DNA from 3 places in the Cellulosimicrobium sp. NPDC055967 genome. Region 2 is predicted to be linked to each of the others. Evidence: riboswitches for the same ligand, from Rfam matches in the RefSeq annotation. Region 2 holds a riboswitch; each other region holds the start of a gene.
The links. Region 2 has a riboswitch for S-adenosylmethionine ahead of ACFC2L_RS02185 (NADPH-dependent FMN reductase). Riboswitches for the same ligand answer to the same signal wherever they lie in the genome.
Positions count from the first base shown of each region.

Region 1: linked by a shared signal. The riboswitch ahead of ACFC2L_RS05845 (methylenetetrahydrofolate reductase) and the one ahead of ACFC2L_RS02185 (NADPH-dependent FMN reductase) in region 2 are both predicted to bind S-adenosylmethionine.
Region 3: linked by a shared signal. The riboswitch ahead of ACFC2L_RS14665 (hypothetical protein) and the one ahead of ACFC2L_RS02185 (NADPH-dependent FMN reductase) in region 2 are both predicted to bind S-adenosylmethionine.

Region 1 is NZ_JBHJYJ010000003.1:220,206-229,668, reverse strand. Features, by position in the region: gene ACFC2L_RS05860 (cation acetate symporter) at 1-633, shown strand, start outside; gene ACFC2L_RS05855 (hypothetical protein) at 703-966, opposite strand; gene ACFC2L_RS05850 (hypothetical protein) at 1,062-1,376, shown strand; SAM riboswitch class I at 1,478-1,580, shown strand; gene ACFC2L_RS05845 (methylenetetrahydrofolate reductase) at 1,744-2,739, shown strand; gene metE (5-methyltetrahydropteroyltriglutamate--homocysteine S-methyltransferase) at 2,772-5,255, shown strand; gene ACFC2L_RS05835 (ATP-binding protein) at 5,294-6,751, shown strand; gene ACFC2L_RS05830 (hypothetical protein) at 6,832-7,065, opposite strand; gene ACFC2L_RS05825 (DUF2630 family protein) at 7,086-7,334, opposite strand; gene ACFC2L_RS05820 (VOC family protein) at 7,412-7,810, shown strand; gene atpC (ATP synthase F1 subunit epsilon) at 7,813-8,127, opposite strand; gene ACFC2L_RS05810 (FBP domain-containing protein) at 8,816-9,322, shown strand; gene ACFC2L_RS05805 (MMPL family transporter) at 9,356-9,463, opposite strand, start outside.
Region 2 is NZ_JBHJYJ010000001.1:509,786-519,248, reverse strand. Features, by position in the region: gene ACFC2L_RS02195 (hypothetical protein) at 129-533, shown strand; gene ACFC2L_RS02190 (flavin reductase family protein) at 631-1,200, opposite strand; gene ACFC2L_RS02185 (NADPH-dependent FMN reductase) at 1,197-1,796, opposite strand; SAM riboswitch class IV at 1,817-1,951, opposite strand; gene gdhA (NADP-specific glutamate dehydrogenase) at 2,198-3,535, shown strand; gene ACFC2L_RS02175 (copper homeostasis protein CutC) at 3,618-4,415, shown strand; gene ACFC2L_RS02170 (ABC transporter substrate-binding protein) at 4,664-6,343, shown strand; gene ACFC2L_RS02165 (ABC transporter permease) at 6,390-7,388, shown strand; gene ACFC2L_RS02160 (ABC transporter permease) at 7,381-8,586, shown strand; gene ACFC2L_RS02155 (ABC transporter ATP-binding protein) at 8,583-9,463, shown strand, end outside.
Region 3 is NZ_JBHJYJ010000011.1:74,592-84,054, forward strand. Features, by position in the region: gene ACFC2L_RS14635 (glycosyltransferase) at 1-222, opposite strand, end outside; gene ACFC2L_RS14640 (hypothetical protein) at 274-792, shown strand; gene ACFC2L_RS14645 (nucleotidyltransferase family protein) at 840-1,373, shown strand; gene ACFC2L_RS14650 (hypothetical protein) at 1,588-1,974, shown strand; gene ACFC2L_RS14655 (hypothetical protein) at 2,021-3,106, shown strand; gene ACFC2L_RS14660 (hypothetical protein) at 3,346-4,200, shown strand; SAM riboswitch class IV at 4,212-4,327, shown strand; gene ACFC2L_RS14665 (hypothetical protein) at 4,394-4,999, shown strand; gene ACFC2L_RS14670 (NERD domain-containing protein) at 4,996-6,747, shown strand; gene ACFC2L_RS14675 (3'-5' exonuclease) at 6,775-9,045, opposite strand; gene ACFC2L_RS14680 (DEAD/DEAH box helicase) at 9,111-9,463, opposite strand, start outside.

The sequences.
Region 1 (9,463 bases), on a different contig from region 2:
CCCGGCGTCGCGGACACCGTCGTGCTCACCCTGCCGACCCGCCTCGTCCCCGGGCTCGGCGGCGAGCTGCTCGCCGCGCTCGTCGTCGCCGGGGCGTTCGCCGCGTTCCTCGGCACGTCGTCGGGGCTGGTCGTGGCGCTCGCGGGCGTCGTGAGCCAGGACCTGTTCGGCGGGACCGTGCGCTCGTTCCGCTGGTCGGCGGTCGCGTGCACGCTCATCCCGCTCGCGTTCGCGCTCGTCACCATCCCGCAGGGGCTCGTGACGAGCGTCGGGACGGTGTTCGTGTTCGCCGCCTCCGCGCTGTCGCCGGTGATCCTGCTCGGCGTGTGGTGGCGCCGCCTCACCGCACGCGGCGCGGTGGCGGGGATGGTCGTGGGGTCCGTCCTGTGCGCGACGGCGCTGCTCGCCTCGTCCGCGCTCGTCGCCGCGGGCTACGGTGCCGGCCCGACCGGGGATGCAGCCGACGGCGTCCCCGGCGTCGTGCGTGCCCTGCTCGCCCAGCCCGCGGCGTGGACCATCCCGCTCGCGACCGCGACCGTCGTCGTCGTGTCGCTCCTCGACCGGCACGGCCCGCCCCTGCGCACCGACAGGTTCCTGCGGCGCCTGCACGTGCCGGAGCTCCGGCGTCGTTGACGACGGTGTGAAGCCTGAGATCTGTAGCGTGGAAAGCGTGAAATCTGTAGCGCAGGAGCCCTGACCTGGTCAGATCCAGCGCGCGCCGATCTCGTCGTGGAGCTGCTGGGTCTTCTGCACGCGCAGGACGCCGTCCTCGACCGCGGCCTCCAGGCCGACCTCCCGTGCGATCGCGACGATCGCGTCGCGCTGCTCCGGGTGGTCGTCGGCGTCGCCGCCGTCCCACAGCTCGAGCCACCGGTCGGTGGGGTCGTCGCTGCCGCAGTCGGCCCACACCCGGCAGATCCGGTCGAGCTCGTCCTGGGTCATCGGGCGGGTCGGGGTGGCGTACACGCGGGCTCCTCGGTTCGTCGCTGTCTGAGGCTGTCGGCTCACCGTAACCACTGCCGGCGGGCCAAGTACGCACCACGGAGGTATGGTCCGATCGCATGCAGCCGATGCCTTCCGCCGAGATGGTCTCGCTCATCTCCTTCCTCGCCGCTCTGCTGATCTTCTTCAGCATCGACGTGCGGACCCGAGACACGCAGGATGACGCTCCCTGGCACAGCCACCTGTTCTCGTGGTCGTCGCGCCTGGGCGGGGTCTCGACGGCCCTGGCCCTCTCGCTGGGCTGGATCGATCTCTTCCTTCCGGACGAGGACAGCCCGATCCACGTCGCGTTCGTGGCGGTCCCCGGGACGCTGGGTGTCGTGTGCGCGATCGTCCTGGGCGTCGAGATGCTGTGGCAGCGAGATCGCACCTGAGCGAGCCTGGTGGCGCGGTCCGTCCGACACGGGGACCGATGTCGCCCGTCTCAGCAAGCGGTCACTCTCGACCGCATGTCGGATGGGTCGTAGGATCGTGCCAACCATCCAGAGCGGTCGAGAGTCCTGGCTCGACGACACCGCAGCAACCCGCCGACGGAAGCCTCCCGAGGACAAAGGTGCTAACGCCAGGGTCGATGGAGCGACTAATGGTCTCAGAGGCATCCTTCGCGCACCGTCCGGGCAGCACGTGCCCGACGGCGGTCGCGCACGCACGCACCCCGGGCGAGGCGACGTCGTGAGCGTCGCGGACGCCGTCGGGCAGGCCCACGGCGGGGCGGCACGGCCGACGGTCTCGTTCGAGCTCATGCCCCCGCGGCGCCCGGACGCGGCGCCCAAGTTCTGGGAGACGGCACGCCGTCTCGTCGCGACGCACCCCGACTTCGTGTCCGTGACGTACGGGGCGGCGGGCACCGACCGTGCGACGGCTCGCCAGGTCGTCGGGCGGCTGCTCCAGGGCACGCCCGTGCTGCCGATCGCGCACCTCACGTGCGTCGGGGCGTCGCGCGAGGACGTCGAGGAGGTCATCTCCGACTTCCTCGACGAGGGCGTGCGCAGCTTCCTCGCGCTGCGGGGCGACCCGCCGCGCGACCAGCCGGACTGGCAGCCGGCGCCCGACGGCGTGCGGTCGTCGACCGAGCTCGTCGCGCTCCTGCGCGAGGTCGAGGCATCGCGCTGCGCGGCCGACCCGGCCGCGGCGCTGCGCGGCGCGGCCCGGCCGCTGACGATCGCCGTCGCGACGTTCTGCGACGGCAACCCCGCCGCCGGCACGACGCGCACGCAGGAGGTGCGCCGCCTGTGGCAGAAGCAGCAGGCCGGCGCGAGCTTCGCGATCACGCAGCTCTTCTACGACGCGTCGTCGTACACCGACTTCGTCGCCGAGGCCCGCGCGGCCGGCGTGACGATCCCCATCCTCGCCGGGCTGCTGCCCACGACGGAGCCCGCGCGGCTCCGCCGCGTCGAGGAGCTCACGGGCGTGCGCGCGCCCCAGCACCTGCTGGACGCGCTCGACGCCCTGCCCGACCCGGAGGCGCAGCACGCCTACGGGATCGCGTACTCGGTCGACCTCGCGCAGCGCGTCCTCGACGCGGGTGCGCCCGGTCTGCACGTGTACACGTTCAACAAGCACCGCGCCGCTCTTGACCTGCTCGAGGGTGTCCGCCTCGGCGGCGGGTCGGCCGGGACGGGAGGCAGCGCCAGCGCTGCCGCCGCCCCGCTCGTCCCGGACCTGGCCAGCGGGCCGTGGGTCACCGGCACCTCCCTGCCCACGACGAGCGCCGCCACGCACGGCACGCCCGTCTGACCGGTCCTCCGGACCAGCAAGAGGTTTCGATCATGACCACTTCCGTACCCTCCCCTACCCAGATCCAGGCCGGCTTCCCCGCCGGCACCGTGCTCGGCTACCCCCGCATCGGGCGTCGCCGCGAGCTCAAGAAGGCCGTCGAGGCGTTCTGGGCCGGGCGCACGAGCGCCGACGAGCTCGAGGCCACGGCCCGCGAGCTGCGCCTCGCGACCGCGCGCCGGCTCGTGGACCTCGGCCTCGGTGCCGACGACGCGGCGGTCCCCGGGTCGTTCTCCTTCTACGACCAGGTGCTCGACGTCGCCGCCTCGCTCGGCGCGGTCCCGTCGCGGTTCGCGTCGCTCACCGACGACGCCGGCCGCCTCGACCTCGCGGGCTACTTCACCGTCGCGCGCGGCCAGGGCGACGACGCCCCGCTCGAGATGACCAAGTGGTTCGACACCAACTACCACTACCTCGTGCCCGAGATCGGCCCGGACACCCCGATCCGGTTCGTCGACGACCGCATCGTGCGCGAGTTCGTCGAGGCCAAGGAGGCCGGCGTCGTGACGCGGCCCGTCGTCGTCGGGCCGGTGACGTTCCTCGCGCTCTCGAAGGCCGCCGAAGACGCCCCCTCGGGCTACTCGCCCCTCGACCGCCTGGACGACGTCGTCGCCGCCTACGCCGACCTGCTGCGCGCGCTCGCCGCCGCCGGTGCGCCGTGGGTCCAGCTCGACGAGCCGATCCTCGTCACCGACTCGGTCGACGTGCCGTTCACGGAGCTCGCGGCAGCGGTGGAGTCGGCCTACCGCACCCTCGCGACCGACCTCCGCCCAGTGCCGAACCCGGGGTCGCTCCCCACGGAGGCCGCCGGGTCGGGAGAGATCCCGGGTTCGGCGCAGGACGCGCGGCCCGCGATCCTCGTCGCGACGCCGTTCGGCGGGTTGGAGACGTCGGTCGACGCCGACGGCGGGACCCACGACTTCCTGGCGACGCTCGCGGGAACGGACGTCGAAGCGATCGCGATCGACGCCGTCCGGGCAGACCTCCCGGACTCGCCCTACGACGACCTCGTGTCGAAGACGATCGTCGTCGGCGCGATCGACGGGCACAACATCTGGCGTGCCGACCTCTCCGCGAAGCTCGACGTGCTCGATGCCGCACGCAACCTCGGGGCGGGCGCGGTCGCCGTCGGGACGTCGACGTCGCTGCTGCACGTGCCGCACGACGTGGAGGACGAGACGTTCGCCGAGGCGGGGGCGGCGTCGGGCACGACGCTCGACCCGCGCCTGCGCGACTGGCTCGCGTTCGCGGACCAGAAGGTGGGCGAGGTCGCGACGCTCGCCCGCGCGCTCACGGAGGGTCGCGACGGCGTCGCGGCCGAGATCGAGGCGTCCCGCGCAGCGGTGGCGTCACGCGCCGCGGCGAGCGGCGTCGTCGTGCCCGCGGTGCGCGAGCGCGCCGCCGCGCTCACCGAGGCGGACTTTGCGCGCGGCGACTACGCCGAGCGTGCGGCCGCGCAGCAGGAGCGCCTGAACCTGCCGCCGCTGCCGACGACGACGATCGGCTCGTTCCCGCAGACCCCGGAGATCCGCCGCGCCCGCGCGCTGTGGACGAAGGGCGAGCTCGCGGACGCGGACTACACGACCGCGATGCGCGAGGAGATCGCGCGCGTGGTCGCGCTCCAGGAGGAGCTGGGCCTCGACGTGCTCGTGCACGGCGAGCCCGAGCGCAACGACATGGTGCAGTACTTCGCGGAGCACCTCGACGGGTTCGCGGTCACGGCGAACGGCTGGGTGCAGTCGTACGGGTCGCGCTGCGTGCGCCCGCCGATCCTGTGGGGCGACGTGACGCGCCCGGCGCCGATCACGGTCGAGTGGTCGTCGTACACGGCGTCGCTCACCGAGAAGCCGGTCAAGGGCATGCTCACCGGGCCGGTGACGATCCTCGCGTGGTCGTTCGTGCGCGACGACCAGCCACTGGGCGACACCGCGAACCAGGTGGGCCTCGCGCTGCGCGACGAGATCGCGGACCTGGAGGCCGCGGGCATCGGGATCGTGCAGGTCGACGAGCCCGCGCTGCGCGAGCTGCTCCCGCTGCGCAAGGCCGACCAGCCTGCGTACCTCGACTGGTCGGTCGGCTCGTTCCGGCTCGCGACGTCAGGCGTGGCGGCGGCGACGCAGATCCACACGCACCTGTGCTACTCGGAGTTCGGCGAGGTCATCGGCGCGATCGACGGCCTCGACGCCGACGTGACGTCGGTCGAGGCGGCGCGCTCGCGCATGGAGATCGTGCCGGAGCTGCGCGACGCCGGGTACGCGCGCGGCATCGGGCCGGGCGTCTACGACATCCACAGCCCGCGCGTGCCCTCCGCCGAGGAGGTCACGGAGCTGCTGGAGCTCGCTGTGAAGTCGATCGACCCGAAGGTCGTGTGGGTCAACCCCGACTGCGGCCTCAAGACCCGCCGCTACGAGGAGACCGTGCCGTCGCTCGAGCACCTCGTCGCGGCGGCGAGGGCGGTTCGCGCGACCTTCGCCTGACCCAGGAGATAGCAGACATGCGATGTATGCTTCATCGCATGTCTGCTACCTTCGATGAAGGTCTGGTGCGCCGTACGACGAGCACGAACGCTCTCCAGTCGCATCTCGATGCCGTGGTCAGCCACGGGACCGGACAGATCGTCGCGCTGCGCGGGCGACGACACGTCGGCAAGTCCACCCTGGTCGAACAGTTCGTCGAGTCGGCGGAGGTGCCGTCTGTCTACGTCCCCGGCGTCTACGGGTCATCGGTGCGGCGCCAGCTCGACGACGCCACCCGAGCGATCGTCGAATCTCGCCGTCCGCTGCCGGACGCCGACCTCCTGACCCAGGCTCCGGCCGCCTCGTGGCGGGAATGGCTCGGCCGCCTGTCCGTCGCAGCACGGTCCGGACCTGTGATCGCCGTTCTCGACGAGTTCCCGTGGATGGTCGCCGCCGACCCGGCCCTCGAGGGCGAGCTGCAGGCCCAGTGGGACCGGACGCTGGAGAAGCTACCGATCCTGCTGGTCCTCATCGGCTCCGACGTCGCGATGATGGAACAGCTGTCGGCGCACGGTCGCCCCCTCTTCGGACGCCTGCGCCCGTGCGCCGTCGCACCGCTCGACCCGGCCGAGGTGGCGTCTGCGCTCCCGGGCCGCAGCGCGTTCGACGCCTTCGACGCCTACCTCGTCACGGGCGGGTACCCGCGACTGCTCACCGACCTCGCGAGGTCAGGGCGGAGCCCCGAGGAGTACGTCAGGGCCTCTCTCGCCGACTCCTACAGCCCGCTCGTCACGACGGCGCGGCTCACGCTCGACGCCGAGTTCCCCGACGCACCCGCCGCGTACCGGGTGCTCGCGGCGATCGGCTCGGACGACACGGCGAACCCCGGGTTCAGCGACGTGCTCTCCGCGATCCAGGACTCCTCGGAACGCAAGGCGCTGGAGACCGCGACGACCCGGGCACTCAAGACCCTGACGGAGACGAAGTCGCTCGTCGAACGCGAGGTACCGGCCTGGGCCGCGCCGGGGGGCCGGCTGCGTCGCTACCGGATCACGGATCCGTACCTTCGCTTCTGGTTCCGCTACGTCGAGCGGAGGGTGGAGCAGATCTCGCGCGGTCGAGAGGATCTCGCCATCACCGCCTTCGATCGCGACTGGGCGAGCTGGCGAGGACGAAGCATCGAACCGGTGGTCCGAGAAGCGCTGACCCGTCTCTCGCGGGACGACGAGCGGCTCGCCGACGTCGAGACGGTGCACCCGTGGTGGACCCGGGACGGCGGTGTCGAGGTCGACGTGGTCGCCATGACTCGCGACCGCTCTTCGCTGGTCGGTTCCATCAAGTGGCGGCGGGAGCGCGGCGTGTCGGCCCGGGAGATCAGCGCACTGCACGCCGTGCGCGGCCGGGTCCCGCGGGCGGCTGACGCGCTCGTCGCCGCCGTCAGCCCGTCGGGCGAGGTCCCCACCGGTGCTGACCTCGCCTTCAGCGCCGACGACCTGCTGGACGCATGGCGTCGATGAGGACCCGGAGCGCACCGCGGCGGTCGGGACGCCGCAGGCCACCGCGCGGCGCCACCCGGCGCCACGCGGGAGCCGTCCGCTCAGCGCTCCGCGGCGCCCGACATCGGGAGGGCGAACGCGAGCGTGCAGGCGGCGAGGCCGCCGACGAACAGCCACACGCCGCCGTCCACACCCGACATGCCCGAGCCCATGAGCACGAGCCCGCCCAGGAACAGCGCGAAGGCGACGACGAACCGGGCGACGGCGCCCGCGCGGTCCGCGACGTCGCGCCCCTCGGTGCCGGTGGGGATCTGCTGCGTGTCCTGCGTGCTCACAAGGGCTCCTTCGGTGCGGGTCAGTCCAGGTACCCCTCCACGGTACCGGGGTCGCGCACGGTCGCGGCATCCGGGTCGCTCCCGAACTCGCGGGCCGCGTCGCGCTGCCGCAGCAGGTCCCAGCACTGGTCGAGCTCCACCTCGATCGCGCGCAGCCGCTCGTGCTCCTGCCCGCCGGTGATCTCGCCGTGCGCGAACTGCTCGCGGAGCTCGCGCTCCTGCGCCACGAGGTCGCCGATCGTCCTGCGGATGCCGCCGTCGCTGGTCATGCGCACCACGGTATGCCCGACGGCGCACGCGCGCCCGGGCGGTCGGGCGGCACGTGGGACGTCCTAGGCTCGGGCCCATGACGACGACGATCGGCCGCACCGTCCTGCTGTGCCACGACCTCGACGCGAGCGCCGCGTTCTGGGCGGACGGGTTCGGGTTCGGGACGCTGTTCCGCGGCGAGACGGACGGCTTCCCGCTGCTGCACGTCGGGCCGGGTCGCGTCGACGAGCCCGGGCTCTGGCTCGTCCCGCTCCCCGCGGGCGGCGCGCCCCTCGTGCGCCACGGGCTGCCGAACCTCGTGCTCTACGTCGACGACCTCGACGCGACCCTCGCGCGGCTCGCCGCCGTGGGGGTCGCGCCGTTCGTCGGGCCGGACGCCGACGCCGAGTCCGGGGGCCGGTTCGCGCACGTCCACGACCCCGACGGGCACCGGATCGTCGTCGTGCAGCTCGGCCCGGTGGCCGACCCCGCGTAGGGCTACCGCGCCAGCACCCAGGTCGCGTCGTCGGCGAGGATCGTCACCTCGTCGTCGTCGACCACGACGAAGCCGCCGCCGATGCGCAGCTCCGCCGTCGGACGGTCGGGCGTGCGCAGCCGCACGCGACCCGCCCTCAGGGTCGCCGCGACCGGCTGGTGCCGTGCGAGGATCCCGAGCGTGCCGGACACCGACGGCACCGTGACGCTGCGCGCCGGGCCCGACCAGAACACCCCGGACGGCACCACCACCTCCACGGACACCAGGCGCTCCCCCACGGGAGCGGCGGTCTCGGACGGTGACGGCGCGACGGGCACGGAGGATCCTCCTCGACGACGGGTGGCGGAGCCTCCGAGTCTCGCGCCCGCGAGCGTCCGGACCAGCCGTCTTTCGTCCCTTCCGGGTCGCCGGAGGTCACCGGCTTCGTGGCGTCCGTGCCGAGCCCGGGGTCGCTCCCCACGCGGGGCGAATCCTGGGGAAGAACCCCGGGCTCGGCGGCCGGACGGCGCCGCGCGAGCGGAATCACGTTGACGGGGGCGGTGCGCGGGGCGCACCATCGAGGGTGACGGTTGCCGAGGGCAGCCGTTCGTCGTGCCGGACGGGCACGACCACGGATCAGGTCGCGCCGGACGGCGCACCGCACGGGACGAGGAGACGCGGATGCACGGCACCGCAGGTTGCGGGGTGGCCATGGCGGCCTGCTCGGGCCCCCTCCCCTCCCGCACCGTCACCCGCTGAGACCAGCCTCCGGACGCCGACAGGGCGCCCGCCCCGTCGAGTGCTGGGTGTTCGTCGTCACGACGCGTTCCTGACGACACATCCCCCGCACACAGCAGGTCTTGGCGACGGCGGTAGCGGGCATGCCGTCCTCCCCGCCTTCCCCGCCTCGGACGAGCGACGTCGTCGTGCGGCCACCGCGACCCCGCGTCGCCGTGAGCCGACCGCCTGCGCCGCCGCACGCCGTCGGGCAGGGTGGGACCGTACCGACACGGAAGCCGTGAACCCATGATCCCCCTGACCGAGAAGCAGATCCGCGCGTCGTTCGTCAACGCCTCCAAGCGGGAGGCCGCGCAGGCGACCCTCCCCGACCTCGACACGCTCGACTGGGACCGCCTCGACTACCTCGGGTGGCGCGACCGCAAGGCGCCGCTGCTCGCGTACGCCGTCGTCGTGGTCGACGACGAGCCGCGCGGCGTCCTGCTGCGCTCCACCGACGCCAAGACGGGCGGCATGCGCAAGCGCGCCGTCTGCGCGTGGTGCGAGGACGTCGTCGTGACGGACGACGTCAGCCTCTACGTCGCGCGACGCGCCGGCGCCGCCGGGCGCCGGGGCAACACCGTCGGCACCCTCATCTGCACGCAGTTCCTCTGCTCGCAGAACGTGCGGCGCACCCCGACCCGCACCGAGATCGGCGACGACGAGTCGATGCGCGAGCTGTTCGTCGAGCTCCGCGTCGACGGCCTCCGCGAGCGCTCCGCCCGCTTCGTCACCGAGGTCATGCGCGACGCCTGACGCACCACGGCTCTCTCTCGGCGGACACGGGCTCTACCTCGGAAGCCCCGAGCTGTTTCCCTCACCGGGAGTCGGTGACGCCGAGTCGGGAGCCGAGGCCGGAGCGGGGGTGGGGCGGGTCGTGGCGGGTCTGGCGGGAGC
Region 2 (9,463 bases):
CGCGTCGTCGGCATCGTACGGCCGTGCCGCGCTCCGGGGGGATGGCGCGCGCGACCCATGGCTCGGGGCGGCACGCGGACCTAGACTGGAGGGGTCCTGTGGGTCTCCCCGCGCAGAGGTCGGCTCCGATGTCGTGGCTGCTCATGATCTGGTGCGCGACGGCGTGCACCGCCGCCGCCGCGTGGTGGGTGCTGCGCCGCGCAGGTCGCCCTCCGAGCCACCGGACGACCAGCCGGCCGCACCTGCTGCGGCGCCGTCCGCCGCCCCCCGACCCGCTCGCGACGCTCGCGCTCCAGGTGCGGCTGAGCGAGCTCGCGGCGGAGATGCGGCGCATCGAGGCGGACCCGGAGGTCTTCGCCCGTGCTCACCACTACCTCGCGGTCCAGGGCGCCTACGACGCGCTGCTGCGGGAGGCGTGCCGGCTCACCGGGCTCTCGGTCGAGGACGCCCCGCTGCGGGCCGGGTTCCGCACGGGCGACGACGAACGCTTCCGCGAGGAGCTCGAGCTCAGCGCGCGCGGCTGGAGCTGGTGACCGGTCCACCCGTGAAGGGCGGCGCGGGACGGACGAGGGGCCCGACGGCGGCGCGTCCGCGGTCGGGCCCCTCGCCCCTGGTGCCCGCCGCTCGGGGTCAGAGCGCCGAGTGGTCCCCGATCCGGTGGTAGGTGCGGTCGTGGTAGACGAGGGGCGACGGCGCGCCGGCCGCCCCGGGCCGGGTGCCACCGCCCGCGCCGACGCTCGACGCGAGCGCGCGCAGCGAGACGAGGTAGGAGTCGCCGACGGGCGTGCGCTGCACGACGCGGCCCCGGACCCAGGAGAGCGCGCCGTCGATCACGGGCTCGCCGGTGCCGAGGCGGGACCAGCCGCCGTCGGCGAACCGGTCGATGCCGCTCGTGGCGAACCGGGCCGAGACGTCGTCCTGGTGGTCGGCGAGGAAGCTCACCGCGAGCGTCCGCGCGGCCGAGACCGCGGGCCACGACGACGACGTCGACGCGAGCGAGAACGCGAGCAGCGGCGGCGCGGCCGAGACGGAGATGACCGACGTCGCGGTGAATCCCACGAGGCGGCCGTCGTGCTCGAGCGCGATCACGGCGACCCCGGCGGGGTGGCCGCGGAACACGGCCTTGTACTCGTCGGGGGAGAGCTGCGGCTCGTCCTGCTCCGCGAGGAGGGCCTCCAGGTGGGTGAGCCCGGCGGTCATCGGGTCACCCCCGCGAACGCGTCGGCGACGGCCTGGTCGGCGGGCGGCGGGTCGCCGCCGTCCACACCGGGGAGCGGCGTCGCGGCGCGGCGCAGCGCGTCGCCCTCGCGGGCGAGCCACGCGTCCACGACGGGGCCCAGGTCCGCGAGCTGCGCCTCGGTGACCGTGAGCGAGCGGGTCGGGACGACCGCCCCGAGCTCGACGAGCACGGGTCGCAGGTGCACCTCGCCGACGAGCGCGTGGGCGGGGCTGCCGGACACGACGAGCGGCACGACGACGACGCCCACGAGGCCGTCCGGGCCGTAGAGGTCGAGGAACGCCTTGAGGAGCCCGGTGTACGAGGCCTTGTAGACCGGGGTCGCCACGACGGCGACGGTCGCCGCGGCCAGCCGGTCGCGCGCGGCGTCCGCGCCGGGGTGCTCGGCGGCGAGGACCTCGTCGCCGAACGTCGCGAGGTCGATCGCCGCGACGTCGGTCGTACCGAGGAGGCCCGCGACGCGGTGCGCCACGGCTTCGGCGGCACCGAGCGTGCGCGAGCCGGGCCGAGGGTTGCCGGAGACGGCGAGGACCGTCGGGGAGGGGGAGCGGTGGGTCATGTGCACCTCGCAGTAGTCGTCGATCACGCTTGCCGTGCGGCCGTCCCCGCGGGTGCGGGGCTGGTCGCGCACGGCCGGGTCATCTCCCGGAGCACCCCGCCGTAACAGGGGGTTGCCGACCAGCGAGCCGGGGCTTGGCGCTGGTGCTCGTGACCTGGGGACGGGTATAGCAACGGCTCGCGATAAACCGCACTAGATCGATCGGGTTTCTCGACGGGTGGACGGTTGTGTCGTCCGCGGGTGCTTCCGGCAGGCCCGTGACGCCCCCCGGGGCGCGCCCCGGGCCTCGTCCCGAGCCCGCGCGCGACCTCTCCGGGTGCGCAGGGAGTGAGACGGCGGTACGGGAACTTCTGGCACAGGCGTACCGTCAGCAGGAGTTTCCGCCCAGACGAGGAGTGCCCATGGACAGTCGACTGCAGTCCGTCTACGACGAGGTCCTGCGTCGCAACCCCGGCGAGGCCGAGTTCCACCAGGCCGTGCGCGAGGTCTTCGACTCGCTCGGCCCCGTGCTGCGCAAGCACCCGCGCTACGTCGAGGCAGCCGTCCTCGAGCGCGTCTGCGAGCCCGAGCGCCAGATCATCTTCCGGGTCCCGTGGGTGGACGACACGGGCCGCGTGCAGATCAACCGCGGCTTCCGGGTCGAGTTCAACTCCGCGCTCGGCCCGTACAAGGGCGGCCTGCGGTTCCACCCGTCGGTCTACCTCGGGATCGTGAAGTTCCTCGGCTTCGAGCAGATCTTCAAGAACTCGCTCACCGGCATGCCGATCGGCGGAGGCAAGGGCGGGTCGGACTTCGACCCCCGCGGCCGCTCCGACGGCGAGGTCATGCGGTTCTGCCAGTCGTTCATGACCGAGCTGTACCGGCACATCGGCGAGAACACCGACGTCCCGGCCGGCGACATCGGCGTGGGCGGACGCGAGATCGGGTACCTGTTCGGGCAGTACAAGCGCATCACGAACCGCTACGAGTCCGGCGTCCTCACGGGCAAGGGCATCTCGTGGGGCGGGTCCCTCGTGCGCACGGAGGCGACGGGCTACGGCACCGTGCTCTTCGCGCAGAGCATGCTGGCGACGCGCGGGCAGGACCTCGACGGCCGCCGCGTCGTCGTCTCGGGCTCGGGCAACGTCGCGATCTACGCGACCGCCAAGGCGCAGCAGCTCGGCGCGAACGTCGTCGCCTTCTCCGACTCCTCCGGCTACGTCGTGGACGAGGCGGGCGTCGACCTCGACCTGCTGCGCCAGATCAAGGAGGTCGAGCGCGGTCGCGTCGCCGACTACGCGGCTCGCCGCCCGGGCGCGCGCGTCGTCACCGACGGCTCCATCTGGGACGTGCCGTGCGACGTCGCGCTGCCGTGCGCGACGCAGAACGAGCTCGACGAGGGCGCGGCCAAGCAGCTCGTGGCGAACGGCGTCGTCGCCGTCGCCGAGGGAGCCAACATGCCGACCACCCCGGCTGCCGTCGCGCTGCTCCAGGACGCGGGCGTCCTCTTCGCGCCGGGCAAGGCGGCCAACGCCGGCGGCGTCGCCACCTCCGCGCTCGAGATGCAGCAGAACGCCTCGCGCGACGCGTGGTCGTTCGAGTACACCGAGGACCGGCTCGCGCAGATCATGTCCGGCATCCACGACCGGTGCGTCGAGACGGCCGACGAGTACGGGACGCCCGGCAACTACGTGCTCGGCGCCAACATCGCGGGCTTCACCAAGGTCGCCGACGCGATCCTCGCGCTCGGCGTCATCTGACCGTCGTCTACCCTGGCCGACGGCCGCCGTCGCGCACAGCGCGCGACGCGACGGCCGCCGGACCGGACGACGGGAGAACGCAGTGACGACCACCGATCCCGAGGGGCCCGCCTCGCGCGTGGGCCGCGACGTCGTGCTCGAGCTCGCGGTGCAGGACCCGGACGGCGTCCGGGTGGCTGCCGCCGCAGGCGCTCGGCGCGTCGAGCTGTGCGTCGGCCTGGGCGCGACGGGCGGGCTCACGCCGAGCGCCGGCCTCGTGGAGGCGGCCGTCGCGGCCGCCGCGGACGCCATGACCGGTGCGGCGGCCGTCGAGGTGCACGTCCTCGTGCGCCCGCGCCCGGGCGGGTTCGTCCTCTCGGCGACGGACCTCGACGTGCAGGTCCGCGACGTCCGGGCCGCGGTCGCGGCGGGAGCCTCGGGGGTCGTGGTCGGGGCGCTGACCCCGGACGGCTCCGTGGACGTCCCCGCCGTGCGCACCCTCGTCGAGGCCGCCGACGGTCGCCAGGTGACGTTCCACCGCGCGGTCGACGTCGTGGCCGACCCGCTCGCGGCCCTCGACGCGCTCGCCGCCGCGGGCGTGGTGCGCGTGCTCACGTCGGGCGGCGCCGCCCGCAGCATCGACGGGGTCGAGCGCCTGCGCGCCATGTCGGTGCACGCCCGCGGCCCGCTGCGCGGCCGCGTCCAGGTCATGGCCGGCGGGGGAGTGCGGCCCCAGGACGTCGGCGCTCTCGTGGCCGCCGGCGTGGACGCCGTGCACCTCTCCGCGAAGCGCGTCGTCGCCGACGACGCCGGACCGGGGGGCGGCGGCGACGCCGGCTACGAGGTCACGGACCCCGAGGTCGCCGCGGCCGCGCGCACGGCGCTCGACGCCGCGCGCTAGCGGCACCTCGCCCCGCTACCCGGCGCGCGCGAGCCGTTCACGGCACGACGTCCCGACGGCCGGCCCCCGCCCACGCGGGGGTCGGCCGCCGTCGTTCCGGGCGGGCGTCGGCGGCCATGTCTCAGTTAGGTAACTTTCCTGTCGTATTAGCCGGCGACCCCGGATCGATTAGTTAGTGTTCCTGCCACACGCCTCCGGGCGCACGACGAACGACGCGACGACGCGTCGTCCACGCGAAAGGACCGATGATGATTCGAAGCACGGCGCGCAAGCGTCTGCTCACGGCGGTTGCGCTCGTGACCGGCGTGACCCTCATGGCGACGGGCTGCTCCGGCTCCGGGAACGGCGACGGCGAGCAGACCGCGGACGGTGGGCGCACGCTCAACGTCTGGGCGGGGTCGCAGACGCCGATCGTCGCGAACTTCAACCCGTACTCGCCGAACCCGCTGCACGCGGCCAACGGCGCGATCTACGAGCCGCTCTTCTACTACAACAAGGCGCAGGCCGGCCCGCCGGAGCCCCGTCTGGGCGAGTCGTTCGAGTGGTCGGAGGACGGGACCGAGCTCACCGTGAAGCTCCGTGAGGGCGTCAAGTGGACCGACGGCGAGGCCTTCGACGCCGAGGACGTGGTCTTCTCCCAGACCAACGAGGCCGCCAAGCGGGACTTCGTGCTCTCGGTCGAGGCCGTCGACCCGTACACCGTGACGTGGACGTTCGACTCGCCGCAGTTCACCTCCGAGGTCCAGATCCTCGGCACGTCGCTCGTCGTGCCCGAGCACATCTGGTCCGAGGTCGACGACCTGGTGACGTTCGCGAACGAGAACCCGGTCGGCACCGGCCCGTTCAAGGCCGACGCGGTCACCGAGGCGGCCTACACGGTGGTCGCCAACGAGGACTACTGGGACGGCGCTCCCAAGATCAAGAAGGTGCGCTACCTCGGCATCGACGCGAACCAGAGCGCCGAGGACCTCATGACCACGGGCAAGGTCGACTGGACCGCGATGTTCGTCGCGGACCCCGACCGCATCACCGCGGACGGGCGCCTGAGCATGATCAACACGCCGCAGGACCCGACGACGATCTACACGTGCGTCTCGGTCGACCTCGGCTGCGCCGGGCCGCAGACCGACGTCGCGGTGCGCCAGGCGATCAACCTCGCGATGGACCGCACCGAGATCAACGAGAAGGCGTTCGCCGGCCTCGCCGCCACCGCGTCCCCGACGTTCGCGCTGCTCGGCCGCGACGACCGCTGGATCTCGCCGGACGTCGAGGCGGAGAGCCCGCAGACGGCCGACGCCGCGGCGGCGTCGAAGGTCCTCGAGGACGCCGGCTACACCAAGGGTGCGGACGGCATCTACGAGAAGGCCGGCCAGAAGGTCGAGCTGACCCTCATCACGGTCGACGGCTGGAACGACTACAACGCCGTCGGTGACCTGCTCGTCGAGCAGGCGAAGGCCGCCGGCATCTCGGTCGTCCACAACAAGGTCACGCAGCAGGAGATGTCCGACGCGCGCGCCGCGGGCACCTACCAGCTCATGGTCGGCGGCATCACGGGCCCGTCGCTCGACGACCCGTTCACCATCTACCGCCAGTGGATGTCGACGGACTACACGCGTCCGGTCGGCGAGGTCATGGAGTCCGGGCTCTTCAACTACGTGCGCTACACCAACCCGAAGGTCGACGCCGCGGTCGAGGCGGCCGCCTCGACGAACGACGAGGCCGCGAAGCAGGAGCAGTACGCGGTCATCCAGGAGGAGATCGTCCGCGACCTGCCCTACATCCCCGTCGTCGTGAACGCCTCGCAGACCTTCATGGACACGAAGGACTTCACGGGCTGGCCGACGGAGGAGGACCTCTACGCCTTCCCGCCGTCGTGGAGCACGGTCTCGCTGGGCGTCGTGCTCTCGAAGCTCGAGCCGACGAGCTGATGCGACCGCGCCGAGGAGGAGGAACGGGGAACGAGGGACACGCATCATGAGGTACTACGCACGACGGATCACGTTCTACGTGATCACCCTCTGGGCAGCGGTCTCGCTGAACTTCCTCATCCCGAAGCTCATGCCTGGTGACCCCAAGCAGATCTTCATCGACAAGTTCCTGCGCAAGGGCGGCGAGCTGACGCCCCAGATGCAGAACAGCATCGACCTCCTCTTCGGCGCGGACGACAACGCTTCCCTGTGGGACCAGTACGTGGACTACTGGGGGCGCCTGTTCCAGGGAGATCTCGGGATCTCCATCACCTATTACCCCCAGCCCGTCACCGAGCTGATCGGCCAGGCGCTGCCCTGGACGGTCGGGCTCGTGGGACTCGCGACGATCATCTCGTTCGTCCTGGGTGTCGGGCTGGGGGCGTGGGCCGGCTGGAAGCGCGGCACGTGGGTGGACAGCATCATCCCCGCCTCGACCCTGCTCCAGGCGGTGCCCTACTTCTGGCTCGCTCTCATCCTCGTCTCGGTCTTCTCCGTCTCGACCGGGTGGTTCCCGCGGATCGGCAGCTACGACATCTTCGGCTTCGACAACGGCCCGGAGTGGTCGTGGGCGTTCGTCGGCAGCGTGATCTACCACGGCTTCCTGCCCGCGCTGACGATCGTGCTCTCGTCCGTCGGCGGCTGGCTGCTCGGGATGCGCAACATGATGGTGTCCACGCTGTCCGAGGACTACGTCACGACGGCCGAGGCCAAGGGCCTGCGCCGGATGCGCGTCGCGATCACCTACGCGACCCGCAACGCCGCGCTCCCGTCGTTCGCCGGGTTCGGGGTCGCGCTGGGGTTCGTCGTGGCCGGGTCGGTGGTCATGGAACAGGTCTTCAGCTACCCGGGTCTGGGCAAGCTCCTGTTCAACGCGGTCCAGGCGAGCGACTTCGCGCTCATGCAGGGCACGTTCCTCGTGATCACGCTCGCCGTGCTCGCCGCGAACTTCCTCATGGACATCATCTACGGATTCATCGACCCGAGGGCGCGCGCCAATGTCTGACAACATCCGCGACACGGAGATCGTGACCCCCGCCGCCGACGCGGCACCCGTGGCCACGGTCGTGGCCGACGGCCTCGCGCCGGCGACGACGACCGAGGGGATCGTCCCGGACGTGCGGGACGTCCCCGCGGCGCTCGACCAGGACGCACCGGCCGCGCCCGCGCGCCGGGGCCTGCGCGCGATGCTCCCGCGCCGGTCCGGCAAGCTCACCGCCGGGATCGTCCTCGTGGTCGGCATCCTGCTGTTCACGTTCGTCGCGCCGTTCTTCACGCAGGACCCGCGCTCGACGGCGAACGCGCGGTTCCTGCCGCCGAGCACCGAGCACCTGCTCGGCACCAACCACATCGGGAACGACATCTTCGCCCAGGTGGCGTACGGCGGGCAGGGCTCGCTCATGGTCGGCCTCGTCGCCGGGGCGATCGCGCTCGTGCTGTCGATCGTGTTCGGCATCGTCGCGGGGTACCGCGGGCGGTTCACCGACGAGGCGCTCTCGCTCGTCACCAACATCATGCTCGTCATCCCGGGCCTGCCGCTGATCATCGTCATCTCGGCGTACCTGCAGACGCGGTCGCTCATCATCGTCGCGGTGATCCTCGGGCTGACGGCCTGGCCGGGTGCGGCGATCGTGCTCCGGATGCAGGCCAAGTCGCTGCGGGCCCGCGACTACGTGTCCGCGGCGCGCGTCGCGGGGGAGAAGACGCCGCGGATCATCCTCGTGGAGATCTTCCCCAACCTCCTGCCGCTCCTCACGGCGCAGTTCCTCGGCGCGGTGCTCCTCGCGATCCTCGCCGAGGCGGGGCTGTCGTTCCTCGGGCTCGGCCCCTCGGGCTCGATCACGTGGGGCACGATCCTCAACCAGGCGAGCGCCAACAACGCACTGAGCCTCGGCATGTGGTGGTGGTTCGTCCCGCCGGGCCTGCTCATCGCCCTGTTCGGCTGCGGGCTCGCGCTCATCAACTTCAGCCTGGACGAGATCATCAACCCCCGCCTGCGCCTGGGCCCGGCCGCGGTCAAGAGCGTGCGCAAGGCCCGCAAGGCCGGCCTCGCCGTGGACGCGGACCCTGCCGGCACCGGGCCGGACACCGCCGACGGCGCCGACCCTGACGCCACCGACCCTGACGGCACCGACCCTGACGGCACCGACCCTGACGGCACGGACACCGACACCGACGACGCGAAGGAGACGGTGGGCGCATGACCGCCACGACCACGGCCGCCGAGCCGCTCACCAGCGCGCGCCACGCCGCGTACCTCGTCGGCAAGGACCCGGTGCTCACCGCGCGGCACGTCTCCATCGACTACGAGGTCGAGCCGGTCGTCCACGCCGTGAAGGACGTCTCCCTCACGCTGCACCGCGGCGAGATCCTCGGCCTCGCTGGCGAGTCGGGCTGCGGCAAGACGACGCTCGCGTACGGGATCAACCGCCTCCTCAAGCCCCCGGCCCTCCTCACGTCCGGGTCGGTGACGTTCCACGACCAGGGCGGCGACGACGTCGACGTCGTCGCGCTCTCCGGGGACGCGCTGCGCGCCTTCCGGTGGGACAAGGTCTCCATGGTGTTCCAGGGCGCGATGAACTCGCTCAACCCGGTCATCAGCGTGCGCGACCAGCTCGGGGACGTGCTCAAGACCCACCGTCCGGAGATGTCGCGGAAGGAGCGGGCGACCCGGTCCGCGGAGCTCCTCGAGCTCGTGGGCGTCGACCCGCTGCGCCTCGACAGCTACGCGCACGAGCTGTCCGGCGGCATGCGCCAGCGCGTCATGATCGCGATGGCGCTCGCGCTCAACCCGCAGGTCATGATCATGGACGAGCCGACGACGGCGCTCGACGTCGTGGTCCAGCGCGGGATCCTGCGAGAGATCATGCGGCTGCGCGAGCAGCTCGGGTTCGCCGTCGTGTTCATCACGCACGACCTCCCGCTCCTGCTGGAGATCAGCGACCGCATCGCGGTGATGCTGCGCGGCGAGATCGTCGAGATCGACACGGCGGAGTCGATCTTCGAGGGCGCCCAGCACCCCTACACGCGGCGCCTGCTGGGCTCGTTCCCGAGCCTCACGGGCGACCGCGGCTCGTTCGT
Region 3 (9,463 bases), on a different contig from region 2:
GACGGCGACGATGCCGATCAACGCCGCCGCGAACCCCTCGTCGTTCCGCAGGAGCCACACGGCGAACCACACCGCGCCACCGCACAGCGCGATCAGGATCAGCAGCACCGCGAGGTAGTCGACGACCGGCGTCAGGCGCTCGCGCCCGCGCACCCCGCCGCGCACCGCCGTCCACACCATGCTCGGCCGGTACGGCTGCCGGGGTCGGCGGTCGCTGCTCACGGTGGACAGTCTGCCGGACCGACGGTCGGAAGCACGTGGCAGGGTGGCGGCATGACGACGCTCACCCAGGTCCGTGCGGCCGCGCTCGCCCTGCCCGAGACGGCGGAGGGTTCGAACGCCGGGACGGTCGCCTTCGCCGTGCGCGGGCGGCGGTTCGTGGCGGTGACGAGGGCCGCCGTCGTGCAGCTCCGGCTGGTGGATGACGACGTCGCACGGCTGCTCGCCGAGCACCCGACGGCCTCGCGGGTGACGCGCGGCGACCACCTGCTCGGCGCGGGCGTGCCCCTCGCCGACGTCGACGGTCTGCAGGCCAACCACTGGGTGCGGCGCGCGTGGCTCGCCCGTGCGCCCCGGCGCCTGGCCGCGACCCTCCTCGCGGCCGACGGCGCGGAGCCCGGCACGGTCGGCGACCTCCCCGCCGCCATCGGACGGCCCGCCACGCGCGCGCTCGCCGGGGCGGGCATCACCACGTTGTCCGACGTCGCCCGGATCGCCGACGCGGACCTGCTCGCCCTGCACGGGGTCGGGCCCCGGGCCGTGCGGATCCTGCGCGAGGCCGCGAACGGGTGACGAGCGGGCAATGGTGCCGATAGCATCTGATATCGGAGGTGGGGATGGTGGAAGGGTCGTCGGTCGAGGCCGCGTTCGAGGCGTATCTCGGTGGGCTCGCGACGAGGGCGCGCGCCCTGCGGGACGAGGCGAGCGCGACGCTCGAGCGGGGTGCGCGACAGGCGGCTGAGCTCGGATGGAGCCAGCGGCGCATCGCCGCAGGCCTCGGGAGGAGTCAGCCGGAGATCAAGCGACTGCTCGATCGGTCTGCCGAGCCCGGTGCCGCGGCGAAGGTCGAGGCGAGCGCGGGGCCGACGACGGTGCTCGACACCGTGCTGCGCGGGAAGCGCGACGCGGTGGTCTCTGCGGCTGCTCGGCACGGAGCAGGGAACGTCCGTGTGTTCGGGTCGGTCGCGACGGGCACCGACACGCCCGAGTCGGACGTTGACCTCCTCGTCGACGTGGACGACACGGTGGGCCTCATGGGGCTGGCCGCCCTCCAGCTCGAGCTCGAGGAGATCCTGGGTCGCGCGGTGGACGTCGTGCCGGAGCGATCGCTCCGGCCGGAGGTGCGCGCCACCGTCCAGGCGATCCCCCTGTGAGGCGGACCGACGCCGACCCTGCGCGACCGTCGAGAACGATCTCGTCGAGTACGCCGCAGCCCTGAGGAGCGTCGCGGCGAGGAGTGGCTGAGCGCTCGAACCTCGCTGGCTGAGCCTGGAACTCCGGCGCCGGGCTACGTCTCCCGCGGTGGGTGCGAGCACGATGTGCGCGCACCTCTTGCGCATGTGCAGTTACTGCACGTAGGGTCACTGCATGGCCACGGACCCGTCGCGACACCCTCGACCTCGCCTCGACGCCGCACGCGCAGCGCTCGACGAGGCGTCGACCGCCGCGCCGGGCGAGGCCGTCGAGCCGCTGTCGCGGGCACGCGCGCTCCTCGACGTCGCGCTCGACGAGGCGATGGCCGAGGCGCTGCTCGCCGGGTCGTCCATGCGTTCCGTCGCCGAGTCGGCCGGCGTCGCGCCCAACACCGTGCCGCCCCGCATCGCGCGGACCCCGGCGCTCGCGGGCTACTCCGGCCCCGACGGCCGCGTCTCCGCCGAGGGCGTCACGCGCGCCCGCTACGACCGCGAGCGGGGAACCCCGCCGCCCGAGCCGACGACCGCCGTCGAACCGCTGAGGTTCCGCCGCCGCACCTAACCGTCCACAGCACCGTCCGTCCAGCAGCACGACGAAGGGAACCGCCATGCCTGACCAGACCCTCACCCACCTCGCCATGCTGCTCGACCGGTCCGGCTCGATGCAGTCGATCAAGCAGGCCACCGAGCAGGGCTTCGACCTGTTCCTCACCGAGCAGCGCGACGCACCCGGCCGCTGCACGGTCACGCTCGCGCAGTTCGACAACGAGTACGAGGAGGTCTACACGGACCTCGACGTGCGCGAGGTCCCCCCGCTGGACCTGCACCCGCGTGGCATGACCGCGCTGCTCGACTCCATCGGGCGCCTCGTGCAGACCACGGCGCTGCGCATCGCCCAGCTCCCCGAGGAGCAGCGGCCCGGCGCCGTGATCGTCGGGATCATGACCGACGGCCTCGAGAACGACTCCAAGGAGTACACGCACGCCGCGATCAAGGCGCTCGTCACCGAGCGCGAGGAGCAGTTCGGATGGACGTTCCTCTACATGGGCGCCAACCAGGACGCGATCGAGGTCGGCGCGTCGCTCGGCGTGAAGCGCGAGCGGTCGCTCACGTACGACACGGCGAACGTCGACCAGGCGTACGCCGCGACGTCGCGCAGCATGGCCGCGATGCGTGGAGCCGTGTGGGCCGGCGCGGCGCCCGCTGCCGCGCGCGACCAGCACGCCGCGTACACCGAGGCGGACCGTGCGGCGGCAGGTGGCTCCGCGCCGGGGCGCGCGAGCACTCCGACCGGTCGTCGCAGCCCTGTGCCCGCACCGGTGCGGCCCGCCCCGCGCGGGACGAAGGACGACCCGTTCGACGAGCCGCACCTGCTGGAGCACGTGCGGTCGGTGCTCGCGACGGGCGCGCCGACGCTGGCCGACGTGGGGACGTTCGGTGGACGCGCCGTCGTCTGGGCGACCGTGCGCGGCGTGCCGGTCTACCTCAACGCGGACTCGTCGCGCGCGGCGCTGCAGCAGCTCGTGGATGCGGCCGCGGGTGGACCTCTCCCGTGGACCGTCATCGCGAGCCAGAGTGGCCAGCTCAACAAGGTGACGTTCCGGTCCGGAGCGCGCGTGCCCGGGTTCTACTGCTACGCGCGCGAGATCCAGCCCACGGCAGGCCCGCTGGGAGGCGCCGTCGTCGCGCGCTGAAGGTCCGACGCCGTGGGACGGGCCGCGAGGTGCGGCCCGTCCTGCGGTGCAGCTCCGGCTGTGGGCCGCCGAGGCGAGACGACGCGGTCGTCGACTCCCTGCCTTCAGAGAGTCGACTACCGTGCCTCCAGAGACGGCGGGTGAGTACCCGACGCACGACGTGAGCAGGGGGCTGCTTCATGGAGGATCCGCGCGCGGCGGCGAGGGCGGGACGAGTCCGGCGGCACGCACGATGGGTCGTGCCGCTCGTCGCCGCACCCGCCGTGTTCCTCGCTTGCGTCCTCGCCCTCGACGCGCTCAACCGGCACGAGCTCTACCACGGGGCGTGGGCGTTCCTCGTGCTCCTGGTGGTCGCCGTGGCGTTCCTCGGGCCGGTCGCCCTGCTCGCTGTCGCGATCGCAAAGGGCGCCAGGACATTCCGGGAGCACCGGCGCAGCCGCGGTCGGTTCTCTGCGACCGAGCGTGCCGAGATCGGCCGGCGCGACGCCGCCGCGCACGCGTGGGCGAACGCCCAGGGCCTGCACCGGCATCTCCTCGCGCGGGAGGTTCCGCCCACGCTGCGGGTGTGGGACGTCGTCCCGTACGCGGGCGAGGAGTTCTTCTGCGACGTGCCCGCCGGGTACGCGCGCTACTACGGGACGACTGTCAGCTACACGCAGACGTCGGGGTTCTACTACGGGCGGCCGTCGTTCGTCCTCACCGGCCTTGCCGTGACGGCGATCGCCAACGCCGCCGAGCGCAGCGCCGCCCAGGCGCAGGCCCGAGAGCAGTGGCGTGAGCGCTGCGTCTCCCGGCTCGTCGTGAGCAACCACCGGCTGCTGGTCCAGGTGCATGGGCGATGGCTGTCGTTCGACTACTCCGCGATGACGGCGGTGTTCCCCGAACCCGGCGGGTGGGCCCTCGTCTGCCAGTTCTCCTCGACCGAGCCGCTCTTGCTCACCGGCGACCACGCCCCCTTCGCCGCGGTGATGACCCTGTACAGGACGCACGGTGAGCAGGCGCTGAGAGATCACCCCGGTCTGGAGCCGCTCCGGCCGGTGCACGGCCCGGCCAGCCCGGGGAGCGAGGTTGCGTCCGATCAGCGGGTGAGGTAGACATCTGCCCAGGTCACGAGTGACCGGCGAGACGCCCTCCGCGTGCCGGTCCGGCAACCGCGCCCCTCGCGCACGGTGCCCCAGGAGGAAGACCGGCCCTGGCCGAACGGTCAGGGAAGTGCGAGGTCGACGTCCGCCTCGGTGCGTTGCTGCGCGCCCGGGTGCCGTCGGCCCTGACCGAAGGGCTGCTCCGATGAACCCGACCCCGACCATGACCCTGTGGGTCCGTACCGACGACCCGTGCCAGCTGCTCGTGAGCGACGAGGGGCACCTCGTGTGCCCGGTCCACACCGGGCACCCGCGCCCGGTCCCGTCGCGCGGGTGCTCGTTCAACCCGTTCCTGCGTCTCTGCCACGTCTGCCTGAGCGAACGCGTCCAGATGACGAGCCGCTTCCACATCGAGCGGCGCGTGTGCGACGCGTGCCAGAAGATCGACGCCGCGATCGCCACGTCGCTCGGTGCCGAACCCCTGACCGGGATCACGCAGGACCACCAGACGCTGCGGCGCATGGAGGCCTACGTCACGCTCGTGTTCCCGACGCGGTGGCGGCGCGCGCGCGAGAGCGGCCTCGGCGTCGTCGAGCTCGACACGAACGCACCGTTCTGGGACAGGAAGCCCGACCGCCGGGTCGAGCCCCAGCCACCCATGACGGTGCGGCACTTTGCGCGACTCGACCACTGGCGCACCCGCGGTGGCGGCGGGCCGGACTCCGTGTCCCGCCGCGCCGCGTTCCTCGCGTGGGCACGGGCCGTGCACCCCGCGAGCCCCGTGGCCGTCGCAGCGGGTGAAATCCCGTGACGCGGGAGACCGCAGGTCGTCAGACCCGTGACGTCGTCGGCACGGTGCGGTACGAACGGCACATGCCGCTCGCGTTCCCGCCCGACCCGACGTTCCCCGACGACGGCGGCGCCGAGCGCGCCGTGTGGGACGCGCTGCGCGAACAGCTCCCCGACGACGTCGTGCTGTTCCACGGGGTGCACGTGCAGGAGGACGAGCAGGAGTACGAGATCGACGTCCTCGTCGCCTGGCCAGGGGTCGGGCTCGCCGCGATCGAGGTCAAGGGCGGGCACATCGACCGGGTCGACGGCACCTGGTTCCAGGGCAACGGTCCCCGGCGGCACCGCATCGACCCGGTGCGCCAGGTCCAGGGTGCTCGGCACGCGCTGCAGGCCCTGCTGCGCCGTCGCGACCTGTGGGCCGCAGAGGCGCGCACCGCGCACCTCGTGGCGTTCCCGCACCGGTACGTCCCGCGCGACTGGGAGACGGTCGACCTTCCGCGGGACATGCTCGTGGACCGCGGCGACCTGGAGCGGTCGGGCGGCGTCGCCGAGCGGGTGAAGCGCGCCGTCGAGCGGCACGGCCAGGGCCATGCCGGGCTCGCGGTCGACGACGTCCCCGCCCTCGTGGACTCGCTCGCCGGTGGCTTCCCCAGCCAGACGGAGCACCTGTCGCTCGCCCTGGAGCACGAGACGCGCCTGGAGCAGATGACCCGCGACCAGGCCCGCGTGCTCGACGCGCTCTCCGAGGTGCGCCGGATGAGGGTCGTCGGCGGCGCGGGGGCGGGCAAGACGTGGCTCGCGCTCGAGCAGGCGCGCCGGCGTGCGCGGGCGGGTGAGCGCGTCGCCCTGCTCTGCTACTCGCGGGGGCTCGGGCGCTACCTCGAACGCGTCACCCAGACGTGGCCGGCGCGCGACCGTCCCGCCTACGTGGGACTGTTCCACGACCTGCCGCTGAGCTGGGGCGCCGAGCGCGGCGCCGACGACGACCCGGACTACTGGGAGCGGCACCTGCCGACCGAGCTCGGCCGGCTCGCGGGCGAGCGTCCGTCGACGGACCTGTTCGACGCCGTCGTCGTGGACGAGGCGCAGGACTTCGGCGACCTCTGGTGGCCGTCGCTCCTGCGGTGCCTGCGCGACCCGGACGAGGGAGGCCTCTACGTCTTCCTCGACGACGCGCAACGGGTCTTCCCCCGCGCCGCCGACGTACCGCTCCAGCTCGTCCCCGTGACACTGCGCGAGAACCTGCGCTCCACGAAGCAGATCGCCCAGGTGTTCGGCGCGCTCTCACCCGACACCCTCACCCCACGAGGGATGAACGGCCCCCGCGTACGGATCGTCGACGTGCCCGCCGCCGCAGCCGTGGAAGCCGCCGACGACGCCGTCGAAGCGCTGCTCGACGAAGGGTGGAACCCCGGCCAGGTCGCGCTCCTGGCCACGGGCCGGCGCCACCCCGCCCAGGTCAACGAGGTCACCCTCGGCGGGTACGCCGCCTACTGGGACGCGTTCTTCGCGGAGGACGACGTGTTCTTCGGGCACGTCCTCGGGTTCAAGGGCCTCGAACGCCCTGCGGTCGTCCTGTCCGTCAACGGCGTGCGGGACGAGGCGCGAGCCCGCGAGATGCTCTACACCGGCCTGTCACGCGCCCGCTCGCTGCTCGTCGTCGTCGGCGACCGGTCGTGGATCGAGGGCGTCGGGGGAGAGGCCGTGCGACGACGGCTCACGGAAGCGGAGGCCTGGGCACCCGTCGGGTCGGGGGCGGACGCCTGACGGCGCCCGCCCCCGGCCGGGAAACGGTCAGGAGACGGTTGCCGCCTCGGCGTGGGCGGGGAGCAGGTCGCTGCGGCGACCGTTCCACAGGACTACCAGCTCGTCGCGTGCACGGGTCGCCGCGACGTAGAGCAGGGACCTCTCGCGCAGCTCGCCGTCGGCGCGATCGGCCTCCGGCAGGGCCGACAACCCGTAGCCCCAGCCCTGCTCGTCCGACGAGACGCCGAACAGGATGACGCGCTTGAACTCCATGCCCTTGGAGCGGTGCATGGTCATGACGAGCACGCTCCCGGTCCCGGTCGCGGCGTCGTCCTGGATGAACTTCGCCTTGACGCCGCGCTCGCTCAGCGCGTGGACGACCTTGTCGCCGGTGTTCTTGGTGCGGACGAGCACGCCGATCGTCTCGGGGGCGTCCCCGGCGTCGCGCCAGCCGCGGACGAGCTCGGCAGCCTGTTCGTACTCGTCGAGGAGCGAGGACGCCCGGACCTCTCGGGGCGCGGGCCCGGACCGCGCGGATCGGTAGCCGGTGGCGGCCGCGTCTCCCGCCTCCATGTCGATCCAGTCCTCCCCGGCCAGCACGCCGACGGCGTAGCGCAGCACCTGTGCGGTCGTGCGGTAGTTGAGGGTGAGGCGCCGGGACCTGCCGACGATGTTGATCCCGTACCGGGACAGCACGACCTTCTGCCCGTAGATGCGCTGCTGCGAGTCCTCGGCGAGGAAGAGGTCGTCCGGTCCCTGGGCGACGAGTGCCCGCAGGAAGACGAGGCGGGCGGGTGCGAGGTCCTGCGCCTCGTCGACGAGGACGTGGTCCGCGACGCGCGGCACCCCGGCCGCGGCCTGGGCGTCGAGGTGCGTCGCGGCGACCATCGCCTTCTCGTCCCAGTCGGTCGATCCCGCGGCGTCCGCGGACGCGCGGTAGGCCTCGACGACGCGCCACACGGCCATGCGCTGGACCCTGCTCAGCGCGACGCCGCGTCCCGGGCGACGGACGCGCAGGTACTCGTCCCGTGTCGTGATGCGGTGGGGGACGACGATCGTCGTGTACTCGGCCTGGAGGAACGCCTGGCTCCGCAGCTCAGGTGCGAGGTCGGCGCCGACGGACGCGAGTGCCGCCTCCCACCGGGCGGCCGGGGTGAGGTCGAGGACGTAGGGCGAGCGCGGGCCGAGGACGGACGCGACCGTCTCGCCCCAGGCGGCCGACGCGACGTGGACGTCCTCGGCCTTCGCGATCACGCGGCGGGAGAGCGCGTCGACACCGGCGACGTACACCCCGGGGTCCCCGAGGTTCTTCGCGATCGGGAGCGTCGGGTCGAGGAGCCGGAGGGTCTCCTCCAGTGACGACGCCAGGGTCCGGTTGTACGTGGTGAGGACGACGCGGGCCGCCGGGTTCTTCCTCGCGAGGTGTCGTGCGCGGTGGAGGAGGACCACCGTCTTCCCGGTTCCGGCTCCGCCCGAGAGCCGGAACGAGCCGGACCGGTTCTTGAAGGCGTGGTCGCGCTGCTCGGGGTGGAGGAAGACGCGCCAGCGGCCGAAGTTGTCGTCCTCGATCGCTGCACGCAGGGCCGCGTCGTCCTCGATGAACGCGAAGTCCATCTGCGCCGCAGGCTGCTTGAGGGCGTCGAGAAGCTGGTCGTCGCTCTCGGGGTCGGGCTCGACGGCGGGGACTGTCAGGCCGAGCTTGTCCCGCACGGTCGCGAGGCCTGCACCGGTGGCGAGGTCGAGCAGGGCGTCCCCCTGCCAGGTCGCGGGCGCCCGTCCCGCGAGCGCGAGCAGCTCGTCCTCGGTCTCGACCGTCAGGGCGGCGTCCGCGATCGTGGCGTCGATCCCGAGGTCGACGAGGTCGGCGACGGACACGCCCTGCGTCTGGAGGAGCGGGTACGTGGTGAGGTCGACGTCCTCGGGTTGGGGCCGGGCGCGTCCGGTCCGGGGCGCGGCGGGATCCGTCGCTGCGGTCGTGGTGTCGGCCGCGGCGGCCTCGACCAGCTCGGCGATGCCGTTGCGCGGGTTGACGCGGACCACGGCGGTCTTGGCGCGGGCGATCGCCTCGTCGTGCGGATACGTGCCGAGGTAGACGTAGTGCGCCTCCGCGGCCTGACCCTGGACCTTGACGAGCAGGGCACGCCAGAAGTCGTTGACCCGTCCGGTGCGGACTCGAGGGTCGGCCGAACCGTTGATCGGCTCGATGTGCAGGCCCGGGGTGGCGTCGCTCTCCTGGAGCTTCTCGAGGAACGCGTACGCGGCCTTGCGCACGGCGCCGTCGAGCTTGCCGAACGACGGTCCGAGGATGATCTGCGGCATCGGTGCTGTTCTCCGGGGTCGGTGGGTCGGGTGTCGCTGGCAGTGCGGTCGAAGCAGGCTGCCGGTCAGCCGGTCAGGGCGGTGCGGATGACGTCGGCGTCGGGCCCGAGCACCGTCCACCCCTCGGCGTCGAGCTGGGTGAGCGTCGCGGCGTCCAGTGCGTCCGTCTGCACGGTCACCTTACGGTCCGGCCACGACAACGACAGGGGTACGCCGTCGCCGAACTCGTCGCCGATGGTCGGGGCCTCCACGCCGTCGGCCGCGAGCGGCAGGAGCTGCTGGAGCAGCTCCCGTTCGACGGCGGTCGCGATCGTGTGGGCCGTCTGCCAGGCCGGGTGGGCTTCGAGGACGACGGCGAGTGCGGACTCGACCCGGCTGCTCGCCTCCGCATCGGCTGCGGACGGTGGGGCGATGGACT